DNA from 2 places in the Exiguobacterium sp. E17S genome. Region 2 is predicted to be linked to the other one. Evidence: riboswitches for the same ligand, from Rfam matches in the RefSeq annotation. Region 2 holds a riboswitch; the other holds the start of a gene.
What was found. A riboswitch is a leader RNA that binds a small molecule or an ion and turns the genes downstream of it on or off. The one in region 2 is predicted to bind S-adenosylmethionine.
Positions count from the first base shown of each region.

Region 1: linked by a shared signal. The riboswitch ahead of AC3B4V_RS14730 (methionine ABC transporter ATP-binding protein) and the one ahead of metK (methionine adenosyltransferase) in region 2 are both predicted to bind S-adenosylmethionine.

Region 1 covers NZ_JBYLRU010000006.1:68,856-73,048, forward strand. The annotation lists gene AC3B4V_RS14720 (thymidine kinase) at 156-770, shown strand; gene AC3B4V_RS14725 (alpha/beta hydrolase) at 843-1,601, opposite strand; SAM riboswitch class I at 1,669-1,770, opposite strand; SAM riboswitch class I at 2,020-2,123, shown strand; gene AC3B4V_RS14730 (methionine ABC transporter ATP-binding protein) at 2,210-3,238, shown strand; gene AC3B4V_RS14735 (methionine ABC transporter permease) at 3,228-3,878, shown strand; gene AC3B4V_RS14740 (MetQ/NlpA family ABC transporter substrate-binding protein) at 3,898-4,193, shown strand, end outside.
Region 2 covers NZ_JBYLRU010000001.1:1,390,007-1,394,199, reverse strand. The annotation lists gene pckA (phosphoenolpyruvate carboxykinase (ATP)) at 117-1,685, opposite strand; SAM riboswitch class I at 1,920-2,046, shown strand; gene metK (methionine adenosyltransferase) at 2,175-3,383, shown strand; gene AC3B4V_RS07185 (GNAT family N-acetyltransferase) at 3,521-4,009, shown strand; gene AC3B4V_RS07180 (serine aminopeptidase domain-containing protein) at 4,088-4,193, shown strand, end outside.

The DNA.
Region 1 (4,193 bases), on a different contig from region 2:
TGTACAGGAAATAGGGGACGGTTGGAATGAAAGGACAAAAATTCTAGGTAAAGAAAAAATGAATTTTGATTTCCGGAAGTCAACCCTTTTTCTCGATACCGTTTCGGGCTATACTCGTTAAAGTGACTATTTTTAGAGGACGGTGTCGGACGATGATGCATGTAATAAATCAGTACGGCTGGATCGAAGTAATTTGTGGCAGTATGTTTTCCGGGAAATCGGAAGAGTTGATTCGTCGTGTCAGACGGGCGCAGTACGGCAAACTGCCCGTTCAAGTATTCAAGCCGGCAATCGACGACCGGTACCATGAAGAGCATGTCGTCTCTCATATCGGCAACTCCGTCGTGGCGATTCCGATGGCGACGAGTCGCGATCTCTACGCAGCAGTAGCAGAGGAAACACAAATCGTTGGAATCGATGAAGTTCAATTCTTTGATGATGAGATCGTACAAGTCATCGAAGCACTTGCACAAGACGGAAAACGCGTCATTTGTGCAGGCCTTGATCAAGATTTCCGGGCAGAGCCATTTGGCAAGATGCCGGAATTACTGGCGCGCGCAGAATTCGTAACGAAGCTGCAAGCCATCTGTCTTTCATGTGGTGATCCGGCTTCCCGGACACAACGGTTGATTGATGGAAAACCAGCGAACTACGATGATCCGATCATCCTAGTTGGCGCTTCAGAATCATATGAGCCACGGTGCCGCCATTGCCATGAGGTGCCTGGAAAACCGAAGCCGCTCCAATCGGTGCAGCACCAAGAAAATTAAAAAAGACGAACCGGTCGCGGTCGTCCTTTGATGTAACAGCTATTCGCTTCTAAGTGAATAGCTGTTTTTTTATTATCCCGTTTCCTGTGAGAACCGGCTTGAGCGTTCGATAAAACGGATCGTCTCACGAACGATCAAATCCTGATCATGATCGAGGGTCGCGACGTGGTACGAGTTCAGTAAACAGTAGCTTCGTTTATCATTCGTTCCGATGTGCTGATGCAGATAATCCGAGCTCGACGGCGGGACGACGTGATCGGTCGCCGAGTAGAGAATTAATGTCGGCAGAAGGATCGATCCGAGGCGTCCTTTCGTCTCATCCATCAGACGGACGAGTTCGAACGCACAACGACTTGGAACGAGGTCATAGATGATTTCGAAAGCAGACCGTTTGATGTCCGGTGCCCCTTCTGGTAAATACTCTGGACCGTCCTCGAACGAAAGTGCTTCGTAAGAAGGAACGGAGAGTGCGGCATTGATCGTAATGATGCCGGCAAACGGAATGCCGTCAGCGGCGAGTGACAGTGCAAGCGTCGCACCCATCGATTGACCGATGACGAAGACTTGATCGCATGTTTCTTGTAAACGTTCATAGCCGTCTTGCAGGCTTTGCTTCCAACATCGAGCAGTCGATTGTTCAAACTCGCGGACGTTCGTTCCATGTCCACGTAAGCGCGGGGCATAGACGGTAAAACCTTCAGCAGCGAATGCCTCACCGACGTCTCGGACACTTTGCGGTGTTGCATTAAACCCATGACAGATTAGAATGCCGATCGATCCACCTTGAAAATAAAACGCTTCAGCACCAGTCAGTACAGGATAGTTCATCATTACTATTTTTCCTCCATTCATGAAAAAAACTCGTCGACGTCACTGCTTGGACGCCCACGAGTTTTTCACCGTATCATCCAAAGCCGCGCTTTGCTGGTCGGAGCACCTTACAGATTGCAGGTTGCCGTGAAGTCATAGAGCCAGGTCTCTCGTTCACTCTTGATAAATATCATATTGGAATTGTCGGAATAATCATTGAAACGATGGTAGCACGTTCGAAAATGACTTGTCAAATCGTTCTTGACGAATCATGATCCGTTCATTAAGCTAATTCATAACTTAATCATCCGTCGATATGCGCCAAATGGATTATTTTTGCAAAGTTGGTTGACTTTTAAAGTTTCGACCCGTAATGTAAAAATTAGTTTTACGACATAAGCAACAACGCAACAACACACATACGAATTTCATACCGCAATACTTATCCAGAGAGGTGGAGGGACTGGCCCTACGAAACCTCGGCAACAGACTCATTATGAGCACTGTGCCAATTCCATCAGACAGATGTCTGAGAGATGAGTAGAGTGGATTCTGCCACTGTGCGGATCCAGGTCTCTTCTTGTTTCTCAAGAAGGGACCTTTTTTGTTGAATGAAGGGGGAAAACGGAATGATTGCATTTCATCAAGTCAAAAAAACGTACGTCACGAAAGATCAGTCGATCGCAGCGCTTGACGGTGTCGACCTGACAATCGAAAAAGGCGAAATCTTTGGTGTCATCGGCTTTAGCGGTGCCGGAAAAAGTTCACTGCTCCGCTGTGTCAATCTATTAGAACGACCGACGTCAGGAACGGTGACGGTCGATGGAGAAGATTTAACGCAACTGTCTCCGAAAAAATTGCGCCAAGCAAAACAACGGATCGGGATGATTTTTCAGCACTTCAATCTATTGAATGCGAACACGGTCTTTACGAATGTCGCGAAACCACTCGTTCTCGCAGGCGTCAAGAAAGACGAAATTCGCCGCCGGGTGACGGAGTTACTCGAATTCGTCGATCTCGCGGACAAGGCGGATCATTATCCGGATCAATTGTCGGGTGGGCAGAAACAGCGCGTTGGTATCGCCCGGGCACTCGCGACGCAACCTTCCGTCCTCTTGTGTGACGAAGCGACGTCAGCGCTTGATCCCCAGACGACACATCATATTCTCCAGTTATTAAAACGTATCAATGCGGAGTACGGGATCACGATTCTCTTGATCACCCACGAGATGGGCGTCATTCGGGAAATTTGCGACCGCGTCGCTGTCATTGAAGCTGGGAAACTGATCGAGTCAGGAACGGTCTTTGATGTCTTTTCAAACCCGCAGACCGAGACAGCACAGAACTTCGTCCGCTCCGTCATGCACGACGAGATTCCAGCATCGATTCGCCAGTTGATCGAGTCCCGGAATGCGAATCCGATCTATAAGATTCATTTCCTCGGACATCACACCGGGCAGCCACTCTTATCGCAAGTTGCGAAACGCTTTGACGTCGATGTCAACATCTTGCACGGTAGCATCACGGAGTTGCAGGATACGCCGTTCGGCACCTTACTCGTCGAGTTGATTGGTGAGCCGACTGAAGTGAAACGAGCGTTACACTACATCAATCAGGCACAGGTGACGGTCGAGGAGGTACTTGCTCATGCTAGTTAATTACAGTGATATCTGGACAGCATTTTTGCAGACGATGACGATGGTATCCGTTTCGCTCTTATTCTCGACCTTGATCGGCTTACCACTCGGTATCCTGCTTGTCGTCACGCGAAAAGGAGCATTGCTTGAAAATGTCCCGCTGTTCACGTTCTTCAACAGTATCGTCAATATTTTCCGTTCGATTCCGTTCATCATCTTACTCGTCGCGATCATCCCGTTGACGCGCTTGATCGTTCAGACATCGATCGGAACAGAAGCCGCAATCGTCCCGCTCGTCTTTTACGCTGCACCATACATGGCGCGTCTGATCGAGAGTTCTTTACTCGAAGTCGATAAAGGCGTTCTTGAAGCAGCAGAAGCGATGGGCGCGACACCGTTTCAAACGATTTTCCGCTTCCTCCTACCGGAAGCACTCGGTTCACTCATCCTTAACTTAACGATCGCGACGATCGGCTTGATCGGGGCGTCAGCGATGGCAGGTGCGATTGGAGGCGGTGGTCTCGGTGACTTAGCGATCACCTATGGCTATCAACGATTCGACACGAAAGTCATGATCATCACGGTCGGGATTCTCGTCATCTTAGTCCAAGGCTTACAGACGACAGGCAACATCGTCGCACGAAAAATTAGAAGACATTAATCAAGGGAGCGATTCAGCCATGAAAAAAACAGTAGCAATTGGAGCAACACTCACGACGATTTTATTTGCCGGGTGCGCAGCATCAGGAGAAGACGAAAAGACGATCAAGCTCGGTGTCAGCGGTTCAGACACACAAGTTTGGGACTATGTCGCGAAAAAAGCAGAAAAGGAGGGCATCAAAATCGAGCTCGTCAAGTTCTCCGATTATGTCCAGCCGAACATGGCACTGGCTGAGGGCGAGATCGACGCCAATGCCTTCCAGACGATTTCCTACTTCAACGCTTTCAAGAAAGAACATAATTTGAAGCTATCGCC
Region 2 (4,193 bases):
GTGCATGTTTTTCTTGATCGAGAAAAACGTGCACTTCTTTTTTTGTTGATCATGAATTAATTTCTTAAGAGATTTACCGATTTTTAAACATAAAAAAAGAGCCCGAAGGCTCTTTTTTATAGGCGTGGACCAGCTGACTTGATCGCATCCGTCGCACTTTCGAAGCGAAGGAAATTGTGTTGGAATTTCTCAGCAAGTGACCGCGCTTGTGTGTCGTATTCGTCCGGATTCGACCAGACGCGTACCGGATTGAGTAACTCGCTTGGAACACCTGGAACTTCAAGTGGCATATGAAGTCCGAAAATCGGATGTTCTTCTGTTGGAATCGTTGCGAGTGTGCCGTTGACGGCAGCATTGACCATCGTCCGTGTATACGATAGCTTCATGCGACTACCTGTTCCGTAAGCACCACCTGTCCAGCCTGTGTTGACGAGATAAACAGTGACACCATGACGATCAATCAATTCGCCGAGCATCGTCGCATATTTTTCAGGCATCAGTGGAAGGAACGGTGAACCGAAGCATGTTGAGAATGTTGCTTCCGGTTCCGTGACACCGCGTTCTGTTCCGGCGAGTTTTGATGTATATCCTGATAGGAAGTGATACATCGCTTGTTCTTTCGTCAATTTACTGATCGGAGGCAAGACACCGTAAGCATCAGCCGTCAAGAAGACGATTGTCTTCGGGTGACCAGCACGTGACGGAACAGCGATATTATCGATTGCAGTGATCGGATAAGCAGCACGCGTATTTTCCGTCAACGATGTGTCATCGTAATCAGGATGACGGGCTTCGTCGAGCACGACGTTTTCAAGGACGGTTCCAAAACGGATCGCGTCAAAGATTTGCGGTTCTTTTTCACGCGATAAGTTAACGGTCTTTGCATAACATCCACCTTCGATGTTGAAGACACCGTCGTGCGACCAACCATGTTCGTCGTCCCCAATCAATTGACGGCTATCGTCTGCTGACAGGGTGGTCTTACCAGTACCGGATAGACCGAAGAACAAGGCGACGTCGCCTTCGTGTCCGACGTTTGCCGAGCAGTGCATCGAAAGGACATTTTCTTGTGGCAAGAGATAGTTCATGACGGAAAAGATGGATTTTTTGATTTCTCCCGCGTATTCCGTTCCACCGATCAAGACGATCCGGTGTTCGAACGACATCGCGATGAACGTCTCGGAGTTCGTTCCGTCAACGGCAGGATCTGCTTTGAAATGTGGCGCATAGACGACCGTGAACGGTTCGAAGGCAGCCACTTCAGGATACTCGCGTAAAAAAAGTTGTTTGGCAAACAGGTTATGCCAAGCGTATTGTGTGAGCACACGGACCGGAAGGGTGAAGTGCGTATCTGCTCCAGCAGCAGCTTCTGTGTAGTAGAGCTGATCGGCTTCGTTCATGTAACGAAGAACCTTTTGCAACAATTGTTCAAATTTGTCTCCATCCATTGGTTGGTTGACATGACCCCAATCAATGTGAGACTCGCAGGAAGAATCACGGACGATGAACTTATCTTTTGGTGAACGACCTGTAAATTTCCCCGTTTCTACAGATAATGCGCCGTTCTCAGCAAGGACACCTTCTTCGTTTCGAATCGCATGTTCGACAAGTTCAGCAACAGATAGTTGTTTGAACACATGCTCTTTCTTGAGTAGTTCTTCGATATTCAGGACCGTCATCGGCATCCTGACCCCACCTTTCCCCTACGTTGGTTTTGGCTCACTGAATTTAGTATGACACATTTATTATATATGACATACTAAAGAGAGAGCAATCATTTTCTGGTGCTGATTTCTATTTATCTGGAAACGCTTTCAGCATTAACAGTTTAACATCTCTTTCAAAAAGTTTCGACTAGAATTTGAAACCTTGCTTGACAGAGTAGGTACAACTTTATATCATGTAATTCGTAACGGATACTCTTATTCTGAGCAGGTGGAGGGAACAAGGCCCGAAGAAACCCGGCAACCGTCCTACATTAATTCACATATTAATGAGGGAAAAGGTGCTCTCCTGAAGCGAAGTAAACACTTCGAACGATAAGAGGGTAAAGGAAGAACGCACAACCTTTCCCTGACCATTTTTTGGACTTGGAAAGGTTTTTTTCATTTTACCGTCCCACTCAACTAGGGGAAATGAGTACACCGTCAAATTCTTTTTTGGGAGGGTCATACATGACAAACCTTAATCGCCGACTATTCACGTCGGAGTCAGTCACTGAAGGTCATCCAGATAAAATCTGTGACCAAATTTCGGATTCAATTCTTGATGCAATCCTCGCAGCGGATCCAAACGCACGTGTTGCGGCAGAAACTTCTGTCACAACAGGTCTTGTTCTCGTTGCAGGTGAGATCACGACATCAACTTACGTCGACATTCCAAAAGTCGTTCGTGAGACAATTCGTGAAATTGGCTACACACGCGCGAAATACGGTTTCGATGCAGACACGTGTGCTGTATTGACATCAATCGATGAGCAATCAGCAGACATCGCTCTTGGTGTCGACCAAGCGCTTGAAGCACGTGAAGGTAGCATGTCTGATGCAGAAATCGATGCTATCGGTGCAGGAGACCAAGGTCTCATGTTCGGTTACGCAACGAAAGAAACACCAGAACTCATGCCACTTCCAATCTCGCTTTCACACCGTCTCGCACGCCGTTTGGCAGAAGTGCGTAAAAACGGTCAACTCGACTACCTTCGTCCGGACGGAAAAACACAAGTCACGGTCGAATACAACGAGAACAACGAGCCGGTTCGTGTCGATACAATCGTCATCTCGACACAACACGCAGAAGAAGTCACGCTTGAGCAAATCCAAGCTGACTTGAAAGAACACGTCATCACACCGGTCATCCCGGCTGAATACATCGACGCAGCAACGAAATTCTTCATCAACCCAACTGGTCGTTTCGTCATCGGCGGACCACAAGGAGATGCTGGATTGACGGGTCGTAAGATCATCGTTGATACGTATGGTGGATACGCACGCCACGGCGGTGGAGCATTCTCAGGTAAAGATCCAACAAAAGTCGACCGTTCAGCTGCATACGCAGCACGTTACGTCGCGAAGAACCTCGTTGCTGCAGGTCTTGCAGATAAAGCAGAAGTTCAACTCGCGTACGCAATCGGTGTCGCGCACCCAGTATCAATCGCGGTTGACACATTCGGTACAGGAAAACTTCCTGAAGCGCAACTCGTCGAATTGGTTGCTGAAAACTTCGATCTTCGTCCGGCTGGAATCATCAACATGCTTGATCTCCGTCGTCCGATCTATCGTCAAACAGCTGCATACGGTCACTTCGGTCGTACAGATGTTGAGCTTCCATGGGAGCAAACAGATAAAGCAGCAGTTCTTGAAGAACAAGCAAAACGTTTCGCATAATCAAAAAGTCCGAGAACCCTACGCGGGTTTTCGGACTTTTTTGTTTACGGGGAACTTTGCAGGAAACGAATGTTTTTTCTAGAAGAGGGTAAAAGTACATGAGTCGATTCGTATGAATACAAAGGGGGGTTCCGATTATGGAAATACGCGAAGCTATTCCAGCTGATGCAGGACGTATTCATGACATTGCCGTCACATCTTGGTTGGATACGTATGCAGAAATCTATTCCGAACGTTCGAAAGCGCATTTCGTGCAGGAGGCGTATCCGCAAGAAGAAGTCGTTCGTGCGATCCGGACGGCGGAAGAAGCACGGGGAGAGTATTTTTATGTCGGAATCATCGATGAGGAAATCGTCGGTTTCATTCATGCTGTTGATGTTGAGGGAACGTGGGAGATCATTCGTCTGTACGTCTTGCCGAAATATCAGCAAAACGGCATCGGGCGACGGCTGATCCGTGAACTCGAACGACAAGGAGCCGTCCCACTCGAAGTATACGTGGAGGCACGTAACTATAAAGCACGTCAGTTCTTAACCTCATTCGGTTTTGAAGAACTCAGTGAGATGACGGAAGAAGTCTTTGGGCAAGTAGAATCTGTCATTCGTCTTCGCCATGTCGCCTCATGAAATCCGTCTTGGGACGGTTTCGTGTGCGTTTGAAATAAGGTATCGTAAAAAGGAAGTATGAAGTGAAGAGGTGAGTTTGTGGTTGAACAACCAACAGGAATCATCGTATTAGTCTATCCGTTACAACTGCGTGCCCGTCCGAGTGAAGCCTTGATTCGGGTACTCGAACGAGAGTATGAAGTAT